One region of the Terribacillus sp. DMT04 genome, then DNA from elsewhere that is predicted to be linked to it. Evidence: riboswitches for the same ligand, from Rfam matches in the RefSeq annotation. Region 1 holds a riboswitch; the other holds the start of a gene.
What was found. A riboswitch is a leader RNA that binds a small molecule or an ion and turns the genes downstream of it on or off. The one in region 1 is predicted to bind FMN.
Positions count from the first base shown of each region.

Region 1 (3,414 bases):
AGCCAGGCAGGCTGTCTTCGGCTTAGAGATTAATGCGAATCATATTCGCAGCGTCCGATCAGGTATCGTGACAGCTGTCGCCACCCCGATTCATATCGGTAAAACGACAATGATTTGGCAAATTAACATCTCGGATGAGAACAGCGACCTGCTCTCTATCGCACGCTGCACGCTAGCTGTAAAAACGAAACGGCAGTAAAGGAGATGGAAAAGTAATGGATAAAAATAAATTGGAAAATTATCGCGAGCAATTGCTTACTATGAAGGAAGAAGCAGAAGGACAAATTGAGGGCAACGACAGTTATAACAGCGCGAAAGAATTCCCAGATGATTCAATCGGTGAAATGTCCACCGTTGCAAACCACCCTGGCGACCTTGGCACAGAGCTGCATGACCGAGAAACAGCACAAACATTAAAAGAGTCCGCTCGTGAACGCTTACGCGATATTGAGGATGCATTGGATCGGATTGAAGAAGGCACATATGGCGTAAGTGAAAAATCCGGCAAGCCGATTCCAGAAGAACGTTTGCAGGCAGAACCGACAGCACGTTTACTAGTCGAAGAACAAGCTGAAGAAGAAGCAAGAAGAGCTTAAAAAAATAAGCATAAGAAAAGGCACCCTCGCAGGGTGCCTTTGTTAATTGCGGCGTGTAAAGCCATGTGGCCACATCCACACGTGTCTAAGACGTGCTTTACCGACTTATGCAATTCAGCTCATCGCTAGACTATTGTAGCACGGACAAGTAGCCTTTGCAACAACTATTTCATCTAATAAAAAAGCTCCCCATCGGGAGCTTTTTTATGCTGCTGCAGAACCAGAACGTTTCCGCTTCGCGAACCATGGTTTCAGTTTTGCAAATAGCGGGACAAACACAATTGCAATAATGATACCTTTAATAAGGTTGAATGGAACAATACCAGCAGTGACTGCTAGCCATTTCGCTTCTGGACTCATGGATGGATAACCTGCGAACATGATATAAAGCGGTAACACGACAAAATAATTCAGTAATCCCATTCCGATTGCCATCACCACCGTACCCGTTGCGAGACCGGAAACGAGCGTACGTTTGCTCGCTTTAAATGTATGATAGAAATATGCAACCGGCAAGACAAACATCATACCTGCCAGAAAGTTAGCTACAACACCTACAGGATCACCCGCTCCTGTAAAGATCAGATATAATAAGTTCTTAATTGCTTCGACTGCAACACCGGCCATTGGTGAAAACAGCAGTGCAGCTAGTAATACCGGCACTTCACTAAAGTCAATCTTCAAATAAGCAGGCAGCATGGGAAGCGGAAAATTGAGCAGCATGAGCACCATGCTAATCGCTCCCATCAGAGCAATTGTAATTGTTTTTGTTAAATTGGATGAACGCATAGTCGTTCTCCTCCTTCATCATATTCATCGATTCTAACTCTTGATGAAGGGGAAGCAGCTTATCTACGTTAAAAAGCCCCGGAGCATAATGCTCTGGGGCTTGGAATATACGCAAATAAGCGGAAGACGTTTCACATACGGAACCCGTACGGAAAGCAAGGATAGCCAAATTGGCATCCCTCTTCTGCTTCGTATCTTCTCCCATCCAGACTTTCACTGTCGGTTCCGGACTTGCACCGGATCAGCCGCAGAACAATTGCCCTGCGGGTCACGGACTTCAGCAGATATTCTGCTGTCACCGTCGGTCGGGAATTACACCCTGCCCCGAAGATAGAATCGATATGGATTTATTATTTTATTATACCTGCTTTCCGCAGATTTGCAACCCCTTTGCTTACAAGTCTAATGGGTTCAGACTTTCTTCACCAGAGAGATTTGTCAGGAATTTTACCAACAAGTCAATTTCCTGCTGAATGACATGCAGGCTGACCGTTTCAACTGGTGAATGCATATAGCGTAAAGGAAGCGAAACAAGTGCGGTTGAAACGCCTTTTCCTGCATAACGCATCTTATCCGCATCCGTGCCTGTATGACGAGGTGTTAATTCATATTGAAGCGGAATAGCCAACTCTTTGGCAGCTTGCTCGAGCAGCTGGTTCGCTTTTCGATTAATAGGTGCTCCCTTAGCCAGAACTGGACCGCCATCCAAGCTGACATCAACAACCTTCCTTTTGTTCACGCCAGGGTGATCCGTTGCAAATGTTACATCACAAGCAATGGCAAGGTCAGGCTGAATACCTGCAGCTGCAAAATAAGCACCTCCCATATTCGTTTCTTCATTCACCGTACTCACCGCATAGACGCCAACATTCACTTTTTCTTCTTTCAGTCTGCGCATTACTTCACCAACAATAAAAGAGCCGGTGCGGTTATCGAGTCCGCGTCCTGTCAGATAGCGATCCATGAGGACAGATGGCTGGCGCTGATACACAATCAAATCACCTACTTGTACATATTGCTCGATTTCTTGCTTAGAAACTGCTCCGCAATCAATATACAAATCTGGAAGCTCAAAATCTCCTTTTACACCGCCAAGATGCATGGCATTTACACCAACAACACCAGGAATGGTCTTGTTATAGCCCAGAACTTGCACGGTCATTCCCAATGCTGATTTAGCGTTAAATCTCCCCATCTCGTCAATACGCAAAAATCCATTATCGTCAATGCCAGTCACAACCATCGCGATTTCATCACAATGACCTGCAAGCAGCACTTTAAAGTCTGCTTCCGGATTCATTACTGCAATGGCATTTCCTGATACATCCGTGCGCATGTCATCTGCGAAAGGCGCGTATTCATTTATCCATTTTTTCTGTATCTCCATCTCATAGCTGGATGGCGACGCTGTACGTAGTAATTCCATTAGAAAATCTTGATTATCTAGCTGCATATCTATCCGCCTTTTTTATGTAGTCTGCTTACACTGTAGCATAAGCGAAGCTTATTTGTTTAGTTTAGCCGACTCCTCGGGTAAACTAAACAGCAGAAAGGATGAGAAATATGACGACATTAAATGAATGGTTTGATAAAGGAATAAGCATTGATGCGTACTTGGACGCGATGCAAACACATAAAGAAAATGCAATGCACATTTATGATCACTATGAACTGCCAGCAGATACGGACTTCTTCAACATACTTCGCACGCAAAAACTGCGGGCGATCATACTAACGGAAGACTGGTGCGGTGATGCAATGCTGAACTTACCGATTTTCTACCATATCGCCCAAGCTGGCGCAATTGAAGTCAGCATTCTCTATCGTGATCAAAATCTGGAATTGATGGATCAGTACTTGACGAATGGAAAAAGCCGGTCGATTCCTATTATTATTTTCATTAACCAGAATGGGGACGAAGTAGCAAAATGGGGACCGCGCGCACCTGAATTGCAAGTGTACATCGATGAATCATTCAGCAGCCTTCCTGACAAAGACGCACCTGAATATGAGGAAAAGCGTGATCAGA
Region 1 is NZ_CP077639.1:2,311,160-2,314,573, forward strand. It holds gene KS242_RS12200 (hotdog fold thioesterase) at 1-199, shown strand, start outside; gene KS242_RS12205 (TraR/DksA C4-type zinc finger protein) at 216-596, shown strand; gene KS242_RS12210 (ECF transporter S component) at 801-1,385, opposite strand; FMN riboswitch at 1,575-1,721, opposite strand; gene KS242_RS12215 (M20/M25/M40 family metallo-hydrolase) at 1,780-2,838, opposite strand; gene KS242_RS12220 (thioredoxin family protein) at 2,949-3,414, shown strand, end outside.

Region 2 (3,414 bases), 1.6 Mb from region 1:
ACGTAATCAAAGTGAGGTGTCGAGCCTTTAATAACTGTACCTAATGTAATAACTGCGTCGTATTTTCCAGTTCCAGCAAGTTTATCTGCTACTAGCGGAATCTCAAATGCACCCGGCACCCAGGCTACGTCTACTTTCGCTTCGTCTACACCATGACGCTTTAATGTATCAATAGCACCGCTTAACAGTTTGCTTGTGATAAATTCATTGAATCTGCCTACAACAATACCAATCTTTAAATCTGAACCTACTACATTTCCTTCAATTGTGTTTACCATTTGAATGCTCCTTTATTGTTCGATAAATTTTCTGTTATAAAACCTTTGTTTTATTTCCCTGGCGATACGCAATTAAATCTTCAATCGTGATTAACGGCAGTTTATGCACAGCTGCTAGCTTTTCTAAATCAGGCATACGAGCCATAGAGCCATCTTCTTTCATAATCTCGCAAATATAGCCAGCTTCTGCTGTTCCTGCTAGTTTTGCTAAATCAACTGCTGCTTCTGTATGTCCTGGTCGCTCCAGAACGCCGTTTGTTTTCGCGATAAGCGGAAAGATATGACCAGGTCGCTGGAAATCTGCCGGTTTACTCGTGTTATCCGCAAGCTTTGCAATTGTATGCGCGCGTTCAAATGCACTAATACCTGTTGTGGAATCCTTGTGATCGACACTTACTGTAAATGCTGTCCCATGCGGATCTGTATTGGCATTTACCATCGGGGGCAAATCCAACCTTTCAGCAATTTCCCGGGAAATAGGCGCACAGATCAGACCTTTTCCGACAGAAGCCATGAAATTAACTGTCTCCGGCGTGGCGTATGCTGCCAATGCGAGCAAATCCCCCTCATTCTCTCGCTTCTCATCATCGGTGACGATAATCGGCTTTCCGCTTTTCAAATATTCCAATGCATGCTCGATGGTCGTTTTCACCATGCAGCCCTCCTCAATCTAAAAATCCATTCTGTTCCAAAGTCTCTCTCGAAATCCCTGCAGGCTCTGCTGTTTTCTGATGATTCAGCAGCCGCTCCATATACTTGGCAAGCTGATCAAACTCAAGATTCACATGATCACCAACCTGCTTATCTCCTAAAATCGTCGCTTGCCTTGTCTCGGGAATTAGAGAAATCGTAAAATTGTCTTCTCCTACCTCAAAAACTGTTAAGGACACACCATCTACCGAAATAGATCCTTTTGTCATTAAATATTGGAGACCTTCGCCTACTGAAATGTTGATATAACGGGCGTTTGCTTCTTCGCGAATGTTGGTAATCATTCCGTTTGTATCTACATGTCCGCTTACAAAATGACCGCCCATTCTGCCTGCAGGCTGCAGCGCGGGCTCCAGATTAACTGCATCAGAGCTGTGCAAACCGGACAGCGTGCTGGACCGAAATGTTTCGGGCATCACATCCACTTGAAAGCTATGCGGGGTAAACGCTGTGACGGTGAGGCACACACCGTTAACAGAAATACTGTCGCCAATATGCATATCTTTGGTGAGCTTCTCACTGGCAATCGTAAGCTGCATCGCCTCTTCTTGTTTTTCCACAGCAATCATACTGCCTACTTCTTGAATGATTCCAGTAAACACAGATTCTCCTCCTCGTTTCTGCTTATCCGACTAGGGGCAAACCAATTTATAAGTCACTACGAATGGGAATTTGACCGTCTCGGGGCAATGTGACGGTTTATTGGGGGTGGTACGGGTATAAGTGGTCTCTGTTATAGTTTCGGCAAGAGCAGACATTTCACTTACACCAATTAACCATACTAGCTAACATAAAAAGCCCCAGAATAACTGCTTCTGGGGCCTTGGCTTTAAAAATTATAGCGAAAACAAGCTATTGTCATGTGACAAAGCTCATGTTGGCATGTGGATAGCACGCCGTTTCCTCTTTCCCATCCAGACTATACTGTCGGCTTTGGAATCTCACCAAATCCACCGTTATAATAACGGGTCACGGACTGAAGACAGCTAAGCTGCCTATCACCGCCGGTCGGGAATTTCACCCTGCCCCAAGAGAAAACCTATTCGATTGCTTACAACATTAACATATTCTTTATCGTGTTGTACAGAGAGAAAATTATCTGAAAATTATATTGACTCTATCTGGAAAGATCAGTAAACTGAGTCTGTAAAATAAAGTTGACCGTTTAAAAATTGTTTACAGAGGAGTGTACCGATGAAACAAGTATTGGCATTAACCACTTACGAACAGCTAAAAGCAATTAGTGACCCGCTGCGAGCAGAGATTATTATGAAACTGGTAGAAACCTCTTATACCGGGCAGCAGCTTGCTGCCCTGCTTGAAATCAGCCGGCCAAAAATCCATTACCACTTGAAAGAACTAGAGAAAAATAGCTTAATAGAGGTTATTCGCACCGAGGAGAAAAATGGCATTATGCAGAAATTTTATCGAGCGACAGCCAGAGGGTTTTATCCGTCAGAAGATTTGCTTCCGTACGCAGAAGCATTGAGTGAATCGACGCGGCAGCTATTTGTGCAAATGGCGAATAAAACGAAAACAGCGATACTAAGTGCTCCCGAATCTGCTTTTGCTAAAGCTGCTGGATCTACTGACCCAAAAGATTGGGAAGCAATCGGCAGTATTTGGGAAATTAGTGCTACAGAAGCGGATTTTAAAGCGTTCACGCAAGGTTTATTTGATTTGATGCAAGAGCTTCGTCAAAAAAGCGATGCAGCCGAAAAAGACCCAAATGGGAAACTTTATTACTTTTCTGCCTTTGGATTTGAAATTGATGAACCGTCATTTGATCAGGTAGATTTAAACGGGGAGGAGTAAGAGGTATGCACGCTATCTTGAAACAACGAAACTATGGTTTGCTTTTCTCTGGTCGAATTGTCACGAACATTGGTGACAGCATCTACTTTATTGCTGCCATGTGGCTTGTCTATGAACTGAGCGGCAGTGCTTTTTACACAGGGCTGGCCGGATTTCTGACACAAATTCCGAATGTGCTGCAATTCTTAATTGGTCCGCTCGTCGACCGATGGCCGATACGCGCGACCCTGCTGTGGACCCAGGCGCTCCAAGCTGTCCTTGTTCTGCTGATTCCGCTTGCTGCTTGGTTTGATTTCCTATCGGTCACTCTCGTTCTCATTCTCATGCCGATACTAACTTGCATCGACGCTTTTGCTTACCCGACAGAGGTAAAAGCTTTGCCGATGGTCTTGAAAAAAGAAGAGCTTCCTTCGGGAAATGCTTTATTCTCTTTTGCTTACCAAGGTGTAGATTTAATCTTCAATGCTATTGCCGGCATACTGACTGCCGCTTTTGGCGCTGCTTTATTATTCATCATCGATTCTTTCACTTTTTGTATTGCTTTCCTTTTGTTCAGCTTCCTTAGAATCCCACACCAAAAAGCGCAATCCCAAAATACTGAAAATACGCG
Region 2 is NZ_CP077639.1:498,006-501,419, reverse strand. It holds gene ribE (6,7-dimethyl-8-ribityllumazine synthase) at 1-278, opposite strand, end outside; partial or broken gene ribB (3,4-dihydroxy-2-butanone-4-phosphate synthase) at 319-933, opposite strand; gene ribE (riboflavin synthase) at 944-1,591, opposite strand; FMN riboswitch at 1,888-2,028, opposite strand; gene KS242_RS02725 (ArsR/SmtB family transcription factor) at 2,184-2,804, shown strand; gene KS242_RS02720 (MFS transporter) at 2,810-3,414, shown strand, end outside.
Region 2: another riboswitch for FMN. It lies ahead of ribE (riboflavin synthase); the one in region 1 lies ahead of KS242_RS12210 (ECF transporter S component).